4 regions of the Streptomyces sp. NPDC014733 genome follow, and region 4 is predicted to be linked to each of the others. Evidence: riboswitches for the same ligand, from Rfam matches in the RefSeq annotation. Region 4 holds a riboswitch; each other region holds the start of a gene.
The links. A riboswitch is a leader RNA that binds a small molecule or an ion and turns the genes downstream of it on or off. The one in region 4 is predicted to bind cyclic di-AMP.

Region 1 (4,191 bases), on a different contig from region 4:
AACCCGCTGGGGCCGCTCTTGGCCCGCGGTGTACCGAAACCGGAGCTGAGACCGCCGCCGCCCCCGCTGCCGCCGGAGCGCATACCGCCCATCGTCGCGGACGGGGTCGCCGGGCCGGTGCGCCGCCAGTCGACGAACGACGCGGGGATCTCCTCCAGGAACCGCGACGGCGGGTTGTACGACGGCTGTCCCCAGGCGCTGCGCATCGTGGAGCGGGTGAGGTAGAGGCGCTCGCGGGCGCGGGTGATGCCGACGTAGGCGAGGCGGCGCTCCTCCTCCAGCTCCTTGGTCTGGCCGAGGGCGCGCATGTGCGGGAAGACGCCGTCCTCCATGCCGGTGAGGAAGACGACCGGGAACTCCAGCCCCTTGGCGGTGTGCAGGGTCATGAGCGTGACGACGCCGCTGCCGTCCTCGTCCTCGTCGGGGATCTGGTCGGAGTCGGCGACCAGTGCGACCTGCTCCAGGAAGTCGGCGAGCGTGCCACCGGATACGGGCTCCTCCGCATCGGCGTCCGCGCCCTCCGCGGCGGGGCCGGCCACGCGGTCCTGCTCGAACTCCAGGGCCACGGCGGCGAGTTCCTGGAGGTTCTCGATCCGGGTCTCGTCCTGCGGGTCGGTGGAGGACTGCAGCTCGGCCAGGTATCCGGTGCGCTCCAGGACCGCTTCGAGGACGGTGGCCGGTCCGGCGCCGGACTCGACGATGGTGCGCAGCTCTTCCATCAGGGTGTTGAAGCGCCGGACGGCGTTGGCGGAGCGGGCGGCCATGCCGTACGCCTCGTCGACGCGGCGCAGCGCCTGGGGGAAGCTGATCTTCTCGCGGAGTGCCAGGGCGTCGATCATCGCCTCGGCGCGGTCACCGATGCCGCGCTTGGGGACATTGAGGATCCGGCGGAGCGGGACGGTGTCCTCCGGGTTGGCGAGCACCCGCAGGTACGCGAGGATGTCGCGGACCTCCTTGCGCTCGTAGAAGCGGACGCCGCCGACGACCTTGTAGGGCAGTCCGACGCGGATGAGGATTTCCTCGAAGACGCGGGACTGGGCGTTGGTGCGGTAGAAGATCGCGACGTCTCCGGCGCGGGCGTCCTTCGCGTCGGTGAGGCGGTCGATCTCCTCGGCGACGAACTGGGCCTCGTCGTGCTCGGTGTCGGCGACGTACCCCGTGATGCGGGGGCCCTCGCCGGCTTCGGTCCAGAGGTTCTTGGGGCGGCGGTTCTCGTTCCGCTCGATGACGGCGTTGGCGGCGGAGAGGATGGTCTGGGTGGAGCGGTAGTTCTGCTCCAGCAGGATCGTCGTGGCGTCCGGGTAGTCCTCCTCGAACTGGAGGATGTTGCGGATCGTGGCGCCGCGGAAGGCGTAGATCGACTGGTCGGCGTCGCCGACGACGCACAGCTCGGCGGCGGATTCGGCCGGACCGACCAGCTCGCGCACGAGGGTGTACTGCGCGTGGTTGGTGTCCTGGTACTCGTCGACCATGACGTGGCGGAAGCGGCGGCGGTAGTGGGCCGCGACGTCCGGGAACGCCTGGAGGAGGTTGACGGTCGTCATGATGATGTCGTCGAAGTCCAGGGCGTTGGCCTCGCGCAGCCGCGCCTGGTAGAGCGCGTACGCCTGGGCCAGCGTCTTCTCGAAGCCGTCGGCCGCCTGTCCGGCGAAGGTCTCCTCGTCGATGAGCTCGTTCTTGAGGTTGGAGACCTTGGCGCTGAAGGACTTGGGCGGGAACCGCTTGGGGTCGAGATCGAGATCGCGGCAGACCAGGGCCATCAGGCGCTTGGAGTCGGCGGCGTCGTAGATCGAGAACGACGAGGTGAAGCCGAGGTGCTTGGACTCGCGGCGCAGGATGCGGACGCAGGCGCTGTGGAAGGTGGAGACCCACATGGCGTTGGCCCGGGGGCCGACCAGCTCCTCGACGCGCTCCTTCATCTCACCGGCGGCCTTGTTGGTGAAGGTGATCGCGAGGATCTGGCCGGGGTGGACGCCGCGGGCGGCGAGCAGGTGCGCGATGCGGTGGGTGAGCACCCGGGTCTTGCCGGAACCGGCTCCGGCGACGATCAGCAGCGGGCCGCCGGAGTGCACCACGGCGGCCTTCTGGGCGTCGTTGAGCCCTTCCAGGAGCGTGGCCGGGTCGACCGCGGGGCGGGCGGCGCCGTCGCGGTAGTGCGCGTCCCGGGGTACGGGGGCGTCGAACTTCCCGCTGAAGAGGTCGTGCGGGACCTCCTCCGGGGCCGGGCCGTGCTCGTCCTCGGGGGGCGGCGGGGGCTCCTCGTCCTTGGGGGCGAGGTCCGCCAGGAAGCTGTCGTCAAAGAGGCTGCTCATCGCCCACCGAGTCTAGGCCGCCCCACTGACAGTCGGGGCCGGAGCCGGGGAAAGGCCGGAAGTCCGGGGCGTTCCGCTCCGCGTCGCCCCGGGAACCCGGCATTCCACGCAGAAGCCTCGCCCTGCCCACACGAACGTCACCTCATGCACACAGGCCACGAAAAGGTTTCGGGCAAATCGAACATCTGCCTTCACAGGAGCCACACGAGTTGGCTAGGTTCACGCTCGGGCTGCCCGCATCCCGTGGACGACAGCGTCCGCACGGGCCGCCTCCGCCGAGTCCGGCCCTGCCCCACGGCACCCGGAGCCGGGGACCCATCAGCACCACCGGGGTGAATCGGTCGGTACGGCCGCGCGCGTGCGCACGTACGGACCGTAGGGCAAGCCTTCCGTCTGCGACACCGCCCGAACCCGACAGCTAACCCGGTAGGCGGTCCACGGAAGGAGTCGTCGGCCTTGCCGTCGCACCGCAAGCCGCGTACCCGCGTCCTCATCTCGCCCGGCAGCCGCCGGACGGCCGCCGGCCTGACGACCGCGGCCCTCGCCACGGTCACCCTGCTCTCGCAGTCTGCCGAGGCGTCCCCCCGCTCCCCGAAGCCGACCGTCGAAGAGGTCAAGAAGAAGGTCGACACCCTCTACCGCCAGGCCGAGGTCGCGACCCAGAAGTACAACGCCGTCAAGGAGCGCGTCGACGCGCGGCGGTCCGAGGTCAGCGACCTCCAGGACGCCGCGGCGCGCCGCACCGGCAAGCTCAACGAGGCCCGCCGGGAGCTGGGCACCTTCGCCGCCGCGCAGTACCGCAGCGGCGGGGTGAGCACCACCGCGCAGCTGATGTTCTCCAAGGACCCGCAGCAGTTCGCCGACCGCAGCCATCTGATGGAGCGGCTGACCGGGCGGCAGCAGCAGGCCGTCGACGCCTACCAGGAGCAACAGGCCGCCGCCGCCCACCAGCGGGCCGAGGCGACCCGCAGCCTGGACCGCCTCCAGGAGTCGCGGTCCGAGCTGGCCGGCTCCAAGCGGACGGTCCAGGGCAAGCTGGCCGAGGCCCGCCAGCTGCTCTCCGAGCTGACCGCCCAGGAGAAGGCGCGGCTGGCGGAGCTGGAGCGCCAGAAGGAGGAGGCGGCCCGCCGCAAGGCCGAGGAGGAGGAGCGCAAGCAGCACGAGCAGCCCGGCGGCGGCGCGGACACCGGCTCCCCCGGTACGGGCACGACCGACCCGGGCCAGGGCGGCGGCCCGGCCGACGGCTCGTACCGCACCAAGGCCGAGAAGGCGCTCGCGTTCGCCCGCGCCCAGATGGGCAAGCCGTACGTCTGGGGCGCCACCGGCCCCAACTCCTACGACTGCTCCGGGCTGACGCAGGCCGCGTGGAAGGCGGCCGGGGTGAGCCTGCCGCGTACGACGTGGGACCAGGTCAAGGTCGGCCAGCGCGTCGCCACCAAGGACCTCGCCCCCGGTGACCTGGTGTTCTTCTACAACGACATCAGCCACGTCGGGATGTACATCGGCGACGGCAAGATGATCCACGCCCCGAAGCCGGGCGCCAGCGTCCGCATCGAGTCGATCTACTACATGCCGATCTACGGCAGCGTCCGCCCCGCGTGACGCCCCTCGGGGAGGCCGTCGCACCGCGCGCCTCCCCGGTTGCACGGCTCCGGCCCGGTCCCTCGGTGAGGGGCCGGGCCGGAGGCGTACGCGGAGTGTGCCGGGGGCGCGGGGGATGCGGCCGCGCGCCCCGGTCGGGCTCAGGTCCAGAGCACCGCGATGAAGATGTTGACCATGGTGAGCAGGCCGACCGTGCCGAACAGCGGCTTGGCGATGCTCTCCTCGTCCCGCTTGACGTAGACCAGCCCCAGGATGACGACCAGGACGGCCAGCTTGA
Region 2 (4,191 bases), on a different contig from region 4:
TTCCGGGAGGCGGCGGAGCAGGAGGCGACGCTGGAGGCGGTGGCCGGGCGGCTGGAGCGGGCGCTCCAGCGGGAGGGGCGGCGGCGCGAGGGCCTCGACCAGTACGAGGGGTTCACCACGGCCGTGCTCGCGGAGATCCCGTCCGGGGAGCGCGCCGTGCTGCGCGTCCTGAACCGGGGGCATCCGCCACCGCTGCTGCTCACCCCGGACGGCGGGCTGCGGACACTGGTGCCCGCGGTGCACGCGCTGCCGCTGGGGATGAGCGAGGTGGCCGGGTGGCCGGACCGCGCGGACGAGCTGTTCTACCCCGCCGGTTCGCTCCTGCTGCTGTTCACCGACGGGCTGACCGAGGCGCGCGACCGGGCGGGGGAGTTCTACGACCCGGTGGCCCGGCTGCGCGGCCGGGTCTTCTCCGGGCCCGACCGGCTGCTGGACACGCTGGTCACCGAGGTCGCCGCGCACACGGGCGGGGCGGGCACGGACGACATGGCGCTGCTGGCGGTGCAGCGGCCGTTGGAGGAGTAGGGCCGGAGCACGGGGGAGTGACGGGGCGCGCGGAGCGCGGGCACGCGCCGGGCGCGCGGGGAGCCCGGGGCCGCCCCGGCACGCGGGGCGCGCGGCCGGCTCCCGCGCGCCGGTACGGCCCCGTGGGCGGAGACCTCTACGCCACCCAGTGGAGGCTCTGGCCGTGTGCCCCCGTCAGGGCCACCGGGCGGTCGTCCAGCGCGAGGGTCAGCAGCTGTTCCCGGTGGCCCGGGGTGAGGCGGCCGGCGGCCGGGGCGGGGAGCCACGGGGTGACGGAGTGGTGTTCCTGGGAGATCCAGTGGCCGCCGCCCGGCCGCCCGGCGAGCAGCGCGCGCACCCGGTCGGCGAACCGCTCCCGGTGCGCGGGCGGCAGATACGGCAGTACCGAGGTGTGAAAGACGACGAGTGTGGCGTCCGCCGGGACCCGCGCCGCCAGCGCCGGCAACTCCTCGACCAGGTCGCCGCGGACGATCTCGGGCCGCGGCGCCGCCCGTACCGCGTCCACCGCCGCCGTCAGCCGCTGTGCCCGCTCCGGGGTGCCCGGCCACACCAGGGACCGTAGCCAGCGCAGCGCCTCGGGGTCGTCCACCGGGTCGAGCGGCGTGAGGTCGATGCCGCCGCGCCACACGATCTCCGGGAGCCGCGCGGGCGTCGCCGCATCCGCCGCGGCCACCCGGTCCTCCCGTCCGACGCGGCACCGGAAGGTGACCGGGCTGTCCGGGGCGCCGAGGACGTGCGCCTCCGGGGACGTGTCCGGCCCGGGGGCCCCTGGGGCGGCGTCCGGCTCGTACGCGTACCGGTAGCGGTCCGGGTGGAGGCAGAGACCGGCCGAGGTGCCGACCTCCAGGAGGGCCAACGGGCCGCGGAGGCGGGCCAGGAGAGGCAGCAAGGTGGCGCAGCGGCCCGGCTCGTTGGTCTGGGTGGAGCGGCTCATGACGACCGCACGGACCTCGTCCCAGTGCCGGATCGTCCACTCGCGCCAGCGGCCGTACGCCGGCTCACCGCGCGGGCCCTGCTCGGCGTGCGGGCCGTCGAGGTGGCGGACGGCCGCCAGCAGGAGGTTGGGCTGCTGCTTGTTGCCCACCGGGAGGGACGCGGCGAGGAGTTCGCACAGCTCCGGGTCCTGCCCGATCCGTGCCGTCAGCTCCTCGTGGGCCGCGCAGCGGCCCCGCGCCTCCCTCCAGGAGAAGTCCCGGTAGCGCGCTGCCAGGGCCTGTGCGTTGTTGACGAAGTCGACGACCATGATCAGACGCTACTGCCCTCACGGAGCGTGAGGAGTGCGCACCCCTCCGCATAACAAGTGATGCACAATCATCCGCAGGCCGTTTCGTGAAGGGTGATCAACTCGACCGGTTTGCACGGACGTTGCCCCGAAAAGTCTTGGCCAAGAGCCGTCGTCGTACGGAGGGGATTCGCGGGATCGCTTGGAAATCGGCCGCGATCTCTATTACTGTCCGATAACGGAGCGCGGTCGTCCCAGCCGTCGCAGAGGCGGCACCGTGCCCCCACGCCGAATCCCGTACGCGCTCTTCAGGTATGCCGGGCACCCAGGCACACCGGTGGTCACTTCCCGCTACGGCGTCTCCCCGCACGCCGATGCGTCGATATTTCGTGAACTGCCGTGACGTGTCCTGTCTTTGCCGCGGTGTCCCGAGCGGCGCCGAGGGAACCGGGGAACCACCTCCATGGGGTGAATCGGACGCCTCGGCCAGAGGCCGCCCGTAGGAGACCTTCCTGCTCCGAACCCGTCAGCTAACCCGGTAGGCGCGAAGGAAGGAAAGGAGTGCGCCCCCGTGGCGTCCAACAGGCTTGCCCCCGAGGCTCCGTCCGCCCACCCCCTCCCCCAGGATCTGCCGGATTCCCTGACCGATACGGCCACCTTCGCTCCGGGCGCGTTCGCCCCGGAGGGCCCCGGCCCGTACGGTGTCGCGGACGACGGTCCCGGCGAGTGGAACCCGACCGAGGAGTCCGTGCGGTCCGTCCGCGGCCGGCACCGCGTCGGGAAGCAGCGCTCCGCGCTGGCCCGCAGCGGCACGGTCCTCGGCGTCGGGGTGATCGCGGCGGTCGGCGCCGGCGGCATGGCGACCGCCGAGGACAAGCCGCCGGTCCCGATCTCCATGCCGGACATCGGCGCCCTCGCCTCCGACGTCACCGGAGCGCTGCCGGCCGCCGAATCGCTGCCCGGCATCGGGCCGTTGCTCGGCTCCGACGACGCGTCCGGCCCGGCCACCACCGCGGCGCCGCTCTCGTCCGCCGGCCTCACCGCCGAGGACGGGCAGGGCACGGGCGCCGGGGAGGCGCTGCGCAGCCGCATCCTCCAGCAGGCCGACACCCAGCAGGAGGCCGGTGAGCGCGACGCCCGGGAGGCCGCCGAACACCGCGCGCTCGCCCGCGCGGAGCAGACCGCCGCGAGCGACCACAAGGAGGCGGTGGCCGACGCGAAGGCGGAGCGCGCCGAGGCCGCGCGCAAGGAGGCGGCCGCCAAGGCGAAGCGCGAGGCCGAGGCCCGCGCGAAGGCCGAGGCCGCGCGCCTGGCCGAGCTGGCCAAGAGCTATCTGCTGCCGGTCACCTCGTACACCCTCACCGCCGGCTTCGGCCAGGCCGGTGACCGCTGGGCCGCCGACCACACGGGCCAGGACTTCGCCGCCCCCACGGGCACGCCCGTCAAGGCCGTCCACTCCGGCACCATCACCCAGGCGGGCTGGGCCGGTGCGTACGGCTACCGCATCGTCCTCACCCTCGACGACGGTACGGAGCTGTGGTTCTGCCACCTCTCGTCGATGGTGAAGACCGGCGGCAAGGTCTCCACCGGCGAGGTCATCGGCCGCGTCGGCGCCACCGGGAACGTCACCGGCCCCCATCTCCACCTGGAGGTCCGTCCCGGTGGCGGCGGCCCGATCGACCCGATGCCGTGGCTGCGGGCCCGGGGTCTGAACGTCTGAGCCCGCTGCGGCCCTGAGGGGAGTCCGGGGCTCGCGTCCGGGGCGCGCGTGAGGACGTCGCGCGCCGGGCCGGGCTCCGGGCCACCACCGCGCGCCGGGCTCCGGGCCGCCCGCGCGGATGGGCTGCCAGGTGTGCCGGGGCCGGTACACCCGGATGCCGCGGCCCGGAAATGCCGCCGCCGCGCGGTGTGTTGAATGACGGCATGACCACACGTAAGCCTCTCGGCTCGCTCTCCGTCTCCCCGCTCTGCCTCGGCGGCAACGTTTTCGGCTGGTCCACCGACGAGGCCGAGTCGTTCGCGGTGCTCGACGCGTACGTCGCCGGCGGCGGCAACTTCATCGACACCGCCGACGCCTACTCGGCCTGGGTTCCCGGCAACGAGGGCGGCGAGTCCGAGACCGTCATCGGCAACTGGCTCGCCGCCCGCGGCAACCGCGACGACGTCGTCATCGCCACCAAGGTCGGTGCCCTCCCCGGCCTCAAGGGCCTCTCCGCCGCCACGATCAAGAAGGCCGTCGAGGGTTCGCTGCGCCGCCTGCGCACCGACCACATCGACCTCTACTACACCCACTACGACGACGAGTCGCTGGAGGTCGGCGAGTTCCTGACCGTCCTCGACGACCTCGTCCGGGCCGGCAAGGTCCGTGAGATCGCCGCCTCCAACATCTCGGCCGCCCGCCTGGAGGAGGCGCTGTCCTTCTCCGAGCGCGAGGGCCTGGCCCG
Region 3 (4,191 bases), on a different contig from region 4:
CGCGTGAGGACCAGGACGACTTCCGGGACTGGGCCGGGATGATGCTCCGCCACACCAAGCCGGGCGGCACCGGCGGCGGGCCGCGCGGCGGCGTCGCCAAGGCGGTCAAGAAGATCCGCGGCTACCTCGCCGAGCTGATCCACCGCAAGCGCGCCGTCCTGCCGCCCGAGCCCGCGCCCGACGAGGACCTGATCTCCGGCCTGATCCGCGCCTCCGACCACGGCGAGCACCTCACCGAGAACGAGGTCGCCGCGATGGCGTTCATCCTGCTCTTCGCCGGTTTCGAGACCACCGTCAACCTCATCGGCAACGGCACCTACGCCCTGCTGCGCACCCCCGACCAGCGTGAACTCCTCCAGAAGTCGCTGGCCGCCGGCGACCGCGAGGTGCTGACCACCGGTATCGAGGAGCTGCTGCGCTACGACGGCCCGGTCGAGCTGGCCACCTGGCGGTTCGCGACCGAGGAGCTGACGCTCGGCGGGGAGCGGATAGCCGTCGGCGATCCGGTGCTGGTGGTGCTCGCCGCCGCCGACCGCGACCCCGCGCGCTTCGACGCCCCGGACACCCTCGACCTGCGCCGCACCGACAACCCGCACCTCGGTTACGGCCACGGCATCCACTACTGCCTCGGCGCGCCGCTCGCCCGCCTCGAAGGGCGGACCGCGCTCGCCACCCTCCTGACCCGCCTGCCGGACATCCGGCTCGCGGCGGATCCGGAGGAATTGCGGTGGCGTGGCGGGCTCATCATGCGCGGTCTGCGCGCCCTCCCCGTGGAGTTCACCCCGGCCCCCTGACGACACGCCGTCCACCTGCGCGGACGGCCGTCCGCAGCCCGGAAGTTGACGCTCCATCAGCCACGTGACCTACACGTGATCTCCGCTACACCGGCTTGTGACGCCCCGTGAGCCCGGTTACCTTGCCACCGAACAAGCGCTCCATCGCCCCGGTGGACGCCGTACCGGATCCCGGGCGGCCGGACCGGGGCGGCGGGACGGACAACTCAACCGCCGCTCGAAAGGCAATCGCATGCGCACCGGCAACGGCAGACACCGTCGCCCCCGCCAGGCACCGGCCCTCTTTGTCACGGCGGGTGTGACCGGCGCGGGCCTCGCCCTGCCCCTTCTCGGCGCGGGCGCCGCCCACGCCGCCGACACCTCCACCTGGGACCGGGTCGCCCAGTGCGAGTCCGGCGGCATCTGGTCCAGCGCCGGTGGCAACGGTTTCTACGGCGGACTCCAGCTCACCCTCGACATGTGGCGCGATTACGGCGGCCTGGAGTACGCGGCCCGCCCCGACCTGGCCAGCCGCGCCCAGCAGATAGCCGTGGCCCAGGCGATCCTCGCCGACCGCGGCCCCGAGGCCTGGCCGCGCTGCGCGTCCGAGGCCGGACTCACCGAGGACGGCGCGGCGCCCGACGTCGACCCCGGTGGCTCCGTCACCACCCCGCCCGCCGGTGCGGACGACGCCCACACCGGTACCGGCACCGACTCCGACCAGGAGACGCCCTCGGCGCCGGACACCACCGACCCGGCCACCCCGAAGGGCACCCCGGACCCGTCCGACTCCCCGGACCCGTCCACCTCGCCCGACGCCACCGGCTCCCCCGAGGCACCCGAAGGCTCGCAGCGGCCCGGTACGCCCGGCCCGTCCGGCGAGCCGTCCACCGACCCGTCCGACCACGCCTCGCACCCCTCCGAGCCCTCGCACCCGTCCCGTGCGACGCCTCCGGCGGACACCGGCGGCTCCCGTGACGGCGACGGCTCCGGGCGCCATCGCGGCGGCAGCGACGCCGACGCGGACGGCGACCGCGCCCCGGGGCGGCACGCCTCGCGCGGCGGTGAGCGGACGGACCCGGACGAGGGCGCGTACACCGTGCGCTCCGGTGACAACCTGTCAGCCATCGTCGAGGCGCGCGACCTGCCCGGCGGCTGGCCCGCGCTGTACGAGCGCAACGAGGACGTCATCGGCGCCGACCCGGACCTCATCCACCCAGGTCAACTCCTCGACCTGGGCCACTGATCGAGCCGATAGGCGGCTTTTGCCCGTTTTGGCGAAAGTGAGACATGGGTCTCGTCGCCGTCCGGGGTGTCCCGACCTGCCCTTCGATTCCGCACCGTGTCCTACCTGCGGAAATATGTGCCTTCTGCGGCCGTTGGCGGTCAACTGGGTGCAGAAAGCGGGGTTTGAACGACACGGGGGGTTCTGTTTACGGTCAGGACCGCTCGCCAAAGCGGGCCCTTCGTTCACACGCCGAATCCTGCCGGTGGGCGAAGGTGGTCGACGCGCAAGCGCCGAAGGCAGGAGCGGGGGACCCAAGGTAAGCGCCGGCCCCGCCCGTGAAAGCGGGTCAACCGGCTTGGGGTGAAGCCGTGTGCGCGTCACACGGCCGGGCAATCCACACCGCCCGAACCCGACAGCTCACCTCGCAGGCGTCGGTGAGGAAAACGAAGCATGCTGATCAACAAGGCCAAGCACCGTCGCCCCTCCAAGGCCGTCCGCGTCGCCACCCTCGCCGGTGTCGCCGGCGCCGCCGTGGCCGTCCCGCTGATGGGCGCCACCAACGCCTCCGCCGCCTCCGTCTCCACCTGGGACGCCGTCGCCCAGTGCGAGTCCGGCGGCAACTGGTCGATCAACACCGGCAACGGCTACTACGGCGGCCTGCAGTTCTCCGCCTCCAGCTGGGCGGCGGCCGGCGGCACGCAGTTCGCGCCCCGCGCCGACCTGGCCACCAAGGCCCAGCAGATCCAGGCCGCCGAGAAGCTCCTCGCCATCCAGGGCCCGGGCGCCTGGTCCTGCGCCGGTGCGGGCAACCTCACCGCCGGTGGCCCGTCCCCCGACCTGAACACCTCCGCCACCAAGGCCGCCCCCAAGCAGCAGGCCCCGCAGCCCAAGGCCGCCCCGCGGCAGCAGGCGCCGAAGCAGCAGGCCCCGCAGCAGCAGTCCCGTCCCGCGACGCCGCAGCACCACGTCATGGGCCACGGCAACTACACCGTGAAGTCCGGCGACACCCTGGCCAAGATCGCCAAGGCGCACGGCAAGAACTGGAAGTCGGTCTACGCGGACAACAAGTCCGTCATCGGCTCCAACCCGAACCTCATCTTCCCGGGCCAGAAGCTCCACGTCTGATCCCGCACCCCCGGGCCTCTGCCCCCTCCCGGCCTCCGATCCCGTGCGTACGGCGGTACGCGCGGCACACCGGACCGGGAGGCGGCCTGCCGCCCGGACCCCGCGGGCCACGGCCCCCGGCACCGCCCGGGAGCCCCCGCTCACCCGCGGACCTCCCCCCACGGGATACCCCGCCCGGCGCGCACGTCCCCGGGGCGGCACCGGCTCCCCGCCGTCGCCGCCCTCCGCGCGCCGAGGCGGGGTTTCGCCGTTCCGTACCCTGGTCCCGGACACAGCGTCGTGCCCGCCCCTTATCAGCTGCTTTTCCGTTCCGCGGCCTTCGTTGTCGAATATCAGGAACCCGGCGTCCGAGGCACCTTTCGTCCCGTCCTGCGGGCCGCGAGGTAGCGGAAGGCCCGGGGGCCGTTAGGCTCGTGCCGCAGAACTCCAGACACCCATGAAGGAGACAACGTGCCGTCCATCGACGTCGTCGTAGCCCGCGAAATTCTCGACTCGCGAGGTAATCCCACGGTCGAGGTCGAGGTCGGCCTCGACGACGGCTCCACCGGTCGGGCCGCCGTCCCGTCCGGTGCCTCCACCGGAGCCTTCGAGGCCGTCGAGCTGCGCGACGGGGACCCCAACCGCTACCAGGGCAAGGGCGTCGAGAAGGCCGTTCTCGCCGTCATCGAGCAGATCGGCCCGGAGCTGGTCGGCTACGACGCCACCGAGCAGCGCCTCATCGACCAGGCCATGTTCGACCTGGACGCCACCGACAACAAGGGCTCGCTGGGCGCCAACGCCATCCTCGGCGTCTCCCTCGCCGTCGCGCACGCCGCCTCCGAGGCCAGCGACCTGCCGCTCTTCCGCTACCTCGGCGGCCCGAACGCGCACGTCCTGCCCGTCCCGATGATGAACATCCTGAACGGTGGGTCGCACGCCGACTCCAACGTCGACATCCAGGAGTTCATGATCGCCCCGATCGGTGCGGAGTCCTTCTCCGAGGCGCTGCGCTGGGGCGCCGAGGTCTACCACACCCTCAAGAAGGTCCTGAAGAACAAGGGCCTGGCCACCGGCCTGGGCGACGAG
Region 4 (4,191 bases):
TGGTCCTCTCCTCCGGGTACGCCGCCAACCTCGCCGCCGTCACCGCCCTCACCGGCACCGGCGCCCTCGTCGTCTCCGACGCGCAGAACCACGCCTCCCTCATCGACGGCTGCCGCCTCTCCCGCGCCCGTAAGGCCGTCGTCGCCCACGCCGACCCAGCCGCCGTGGACGCCGCGCTCGCCGCGCACGGCGGCCCGGCGCTCACCGTCACCGACGCGGTGTTCTCCGTCGACGGCGACGCCGCCCCGCTGCCCGCCCTCGCCGCCGCCTGCCGCCGCCACCGCGCGGGCCTCCTCGTCGACGACGCCCACGGGCTCGGGGTGCTCGGTGACGGCGGGCGCGGCGCCGTGGCCGCCGCCGGGCTCGCCGGGGCCCCGGACACCGTCGCCACCGTGACGCTGTCGAAGTCGCTCGGCTCCCAGGGCGGCGCGGTCCTCGGTCCGGCACGGGTCATCGAGCATCTGGTCAACACCGCGCGGACGTTCATCTTCGACACCGGGCTCGCCCCGGCGGCGGTGGGCGCCGCGCTCGCCGCGCTGCGGCTGCTGCGCCGCGAACCGGAGCGCGCGGCCCGCACCCGCGAGGTCGCCGCCGCGCTGCACCGGCGGCTGACCGCCGCCGGGCTGGCAGCGGTCCGGCCGGACGCCGCCGTCGTCGCGGTCCGCGCGCCGTCGCCGGACGCCGCCGTCCGCTGGGCGGCCGACTGCCGCGCCGCCGGAGTGCTGGTCGGCTGCTTCCGCCCGCCGTCCGTCCCCGACGGCGTCTCCAGGGTCCGGCTGACGGCCCGCGCCGACCTGACGGACACCCAGCTGCGGGCGGCGGTGCGCACCCTGGCGGAGACCGCGCCGCGCGGCTGACCCGCCGGGCGACTGACCCGCCGGGCGGCGCGTGCGCCGGAGCCGCCGTTAGCCGCCGGGTGGCCGTCGCGGGGCCGCGACCCGCTCCCGTACGGGAGGATTCACCGCTTTGGGCGAGAGATATGGGCATTTCGTGGTGGATGACGGGGCGTACCGGCAGCATGGACCGCCGGTCCGCACCCCGGCGTGCGCGGCCGACCCGGTGACCGAGCGGCGTCCCGCCTCCCGCCCGTGCGCCGGATCCGACCCCGGTGGGAAGAAGGACGGCACCGCGATGGCAGATCACCAGGAATCCACCCTGACCCTCCCCGGCGCACCGGAGTCGGTCGCGGCCGCGCGCAGGCACGTTTCCGCGGTGCTCGGCGCCTGGGGCCTGGACCGGGCCGCGCCGCTCACCGACGCGGTCCGGCTGATCGTCTCCGAACTGGCCACCAACGCCGTCCGGCACACCGGTGGCACCTCCCCGTACTTCACCCTCGCCCTGCGGCTCGATCGCGACGAGACGCTGACCGCGGGGGTCACGGACCGCGACCCCCGGCCGCCCCGGCGGCTCGCCGCCGATCTGTGCCGGGACGGCGGCCGCGGGCTGCTCATCGTCGGCCTGCTGGCCGCAGAGTCCGGGGGAGAGGTGACGACGGTGGCGGAGCCGGGCGGCGGCAAGACCGTCCGGGTCCGGCTGCCGTGGCCGCCCGCCGGGGTGTGACGGGCGGCCGCGCCGCTCAGCCGACCCGGCCGTACGACACCGCGCCGGTCCAGATCTTCTCCAGCCGGACGACGGTGCCGGTGCGCGGCGCATGCCAGATGCGGCTGTGACCGGCGTAGATCCCGACGTGGTAGACGCCCCCGCTGCCGTGGAAGAAGACCAGGTCACCTGCCTTGCGGGTGGAGGCGCGGATGTGCCGGGTGCGGTTGTACTGCGCGGCGGCGGTGCGGGGCAGACTCCGTCCGGCGCGCTTGAAGGCGTACTGCGTCAGCCCCGAGCAGTCGAAGCGGTGCGGCCCCCGGGCGCCGTACTGGTAGGGCGCGCCCTTCTTGGACGCGGCGATCCGTACCGCGGTGGCGGAGACGGAGGTGGCGTCGGCACCCGGGGGCAGCGCGACGGTCGCGCCGACGGTCGCGAGTGTGAGAGCGGAGATGGTTCCGGCCCGGGCGACCGCGGCCGGCAGATGCATGCGCACAGTCATGCGCAAACCCTTCGTCAGCCGCCTGCGAAGGAAGACCTGTCGGGTTCGGGCAGGCGAAGGTGCCCGGCCATGCGTACGGCTTCACCCCAAGGGACCCGTCGGCGCAGGGCGTGCGCCCTGGTGCCGTGGTCCCGTCGTGCTCGGGTCCTCCGCTCCTGCCGGTGCGTCCGCGTCGACCTGACATCCGGGACGGCGGCAGGATTCGGCGTCCGCCCGGACCGCCCCGCCGCTGCGGCGGGGGCTTGTCGTCCAGGGGATCGTCACGCATCGGGCGGCCGGATTCCGCGCTGAAATGACGAAGTGTGACATTCGTCACAAATGCGTCAAATGGTGCTTTCGGGGCGTGGTGTGGCGGTCGCCGTATCCGCCCGCGCGCTCCGGACCAGCGGAAAAGCGCACGCACGCGGTGCGCTCCGCACCGGGGTTCCGCAACGCGACGCCCCCGCGACCGCCCGGAACCGGCTGGTCCGTGCGGGCGAGCCCGGTCGGGCGAGGGGCGTCGGGCGCGACCGCCTCCGGGGCGAAGCGCACGGCGGCCGGCCGCCGCCGGGACATGCCGCGGCCCGGCCGCCGGGAAGGGCGACCGGGCCGGGGCCGGCCGGGTGGGGCCGGCCGGTGACGCGCGGGGCGCGGAAGGTCAGGAGCTCAGCTCCCAGATCGCGTGGGCGATGGCGTCGGTGTGGTTGTCCAGTGCGGTGTCGTCGATGTTCTTCGTGGTGTCGCAGGCCTCGTGGTAGCAGGCGTCGAACGCCTTGCCCGCCTCGCCGCCCCACGCCTTGGCCTGGGCGTCGGTCTTGATGTAGTCGGCGCCGGAGAACAGCCCGCCGACCGGGACCCCGGCGTCCTTGAACGGCGCGTGGTCGGAGCGGCCGTCGCCCTCGGTCTCCTTCTCGGTGGCGATGTTCTTGGTGGCGAACCAGTCCTTGAACACCTTCTCCAGCCGCGCGTCGTCGTCGTAGACGAAGTAGCCGGGGTTGGGGGAGCCGATCATGTCGAAGTTCAGGTACGAGTCGATCTTCGCGGTGTCGGCGCCGAGCGAGTCGACGTAGTGGGAGGAGCCGATCATGCCGTCCTCCTCGTCGCCCCACCAGCCGAAGCGCAGGTGCTTGGTGGGCTTGAGGTCCGCCTTGGCGACCGCGAGCGCGACCTCCAGGATCCCGGCCGAGCCGGAGCCGTCGTCGTTGATGCCGGGGCCGGCGGGGACGGAGTCGAGGTGGGCGCCGGACATCACGGTCTTGCTCTCGTCGCCGCCGGGCCAGTCGGCGATGAGGTTGTACCCCTTCTCGCCGCCGCTGGTGAACTCCTGGACCTTCGTGGTGAACCCGGCGGAGTCCAGCTTGCCCTTCACGTAGTCGAGCGACTGCTGGTATCCGGCGGTGCCGTGGGCGCGGGTGCCGTTGTTGGCGTCGGCTATGGACTGGAACTTGGCGAGGTCGGCCTTGACGTCGGCCACCGGGATGTCGGGGGCGGCGGTCGGTGCGGTCGCCTGGGCGCTGGCCGCGACGCCGAGCAGTCCGACGACGGCGGCGCAGGCGCCGGTGGCGAGGGTGAGGCGACGGGTACGGGCGGTGCGAGTCACGGTGTGGCTCCGATACTGGTGTGGGGGGTGGTGCGGAGCGTTTGACGCGCACATGAGGATCGTGAGCGATCTCCGCCCCGTCAAGGGCGGATACCGGACAGTGGTGTTCGTCGAGCGGTGCCGGGTCCGGATTGCCCGGAGCATCCAATTCGCCGCGCCCGGGACGGGGTGTCCGTTCGGTCCGGCGGGCGTTCCGGTGTGTGGAATTCGCCACCGCATTCCGGCCGTCGGGAATTCCTGCGGCGGGAAATCCGGAAGGGGAAATCGGTCGCCACTCGGTAACTCCCGGTAAGGGAAGTGCCCGCACTCCAGCGCTGAGAAGGGTTCCGCAGGTGGCCGGACATGTAACGCCACGGAAATGGGCCCGAACTGGGCTCTGCGGGATGGGGTGTTGATGACCTCTTGCGGAGGCACGGTTTGCTTTCCCTTTAGTCGCTGTGTGATACATCTACCCATGCGGGCGTGTCCACGCCTGTGACCTGGGCGAACGCATACCCGGGCAGGAAGTCTGTGAGGTGGAACGTATGCAACTGACCCCGCATGAGCAGGAACGCCTGATGATTCATGTGGC

Region 1: another riboswitch for cyclic di-AMP. It lies ahead of ACF1BH_RS03200 (NlpC/P60 family protein); the one in region 4 lies ahead of ACF1BH_RS24775 (C40 family peptidase).
Region 2: another riboswitch for cyclic di-AMP. It lies ahead of ACF1BH_RS28135 (M23 family metallopeptidase); the one in region 4 lies ahead of ACF1BH_RS24775 (C40 family peptidase).
Region 3: another riboswitch for cyclic di-AMP. It lies ahead of ACF1BH_RS21075 (transglycosylase family protein); the one in region 4 lies ahead of ACF1BH_RS24775 (C40 family peptidase).

The regions. Positions count from the first base shown of each region.
Region 1 is NZ_JBIBYO010000001.1:718,371-722,561, forward strand. Features, by position in the region: gene pcrA (DNA helicase PcrA) at 1-2,312, opposite strand, end outside; cyclic di-AMP (ydaO/yuaA leader) riboswitch at 2,576-2,761, shown strand; gene ACF1BH_RS03200 (NlpC/P60 family protein) at 2,769-3,914, shown strand; gene ACF1BH_RS03205 (hypothetical protein) at 4,055-4,191, opposite strand, start outside.
Region 2 is NZ_JBIBYO010000017.1:93,022-97,212, forward strand. Features, by position in the region: gene ACF1BH_RS28125 (PP2C family protein-serine/threonine phosphatase) at 1-525, shown strand, start outside; gene ACF1BH_RS28130 (DUF2332 domain-containing protein) at 662-1,768, opposite strand; cyclic di-AMP (ydaO/yuaA leader) riboswitch at 2,157-2,306, shown strand; gene ACF1BH_RS28135 (M23 family metallopeptidase) at 2,319-3,467, shown strand; gene ACF1BH_RS28140 (aldo/keto reductase) at 3,671-4,191, shown strand, end outside.
Region 3 is NZ_JBIBYO010000009.1:112,784-116,974, forward strand. Features, by position in the region: gene ACF1BH_RS21065 (cytochrome P450) at 1-794, shown strand, start outside; gene ACF1BH_RS21070 (transglycosylase family protein) at 1,027-2,019, shown strand; cyclic di-AMP (ydaO/yuaA leader) riboswitch at 2,239-2,447, shown strand; gene ACF1BH_RS21075 (transglycosylase family protein) at 2,452-3,126, shown strand; gene eno (phosphopyruvate hydratase) at 3,577-4,191, shown strand, end outside.
Region 4 is NZ_JBIBYO010000012.1:216,918-221,108, forward strand. Features, by position in the region: gene ACF1BH_RS24765 (8-amino-7-oxononanoate synthase) at 1-857, shown strand, start outside; gene ACF1BH_RS24770 (ATP-binding protein) at 1,132-1,560, shown strand; gene ACF1BH_RS24775 (C40 family peptidase) at 1,577-2,041, opposite strand; cyclic di-AMP (ydaO/yuaA leader) riboswitch at 2,046-2,223, opposite strand; gene ACF1BH_RS24780 (M28 family metallopeptidase) at 2,679-3,620, opposite strand; gene ACF1BH_RS24785 (urease subunit gamma) at 4,145-4,191, shown strand, end outside.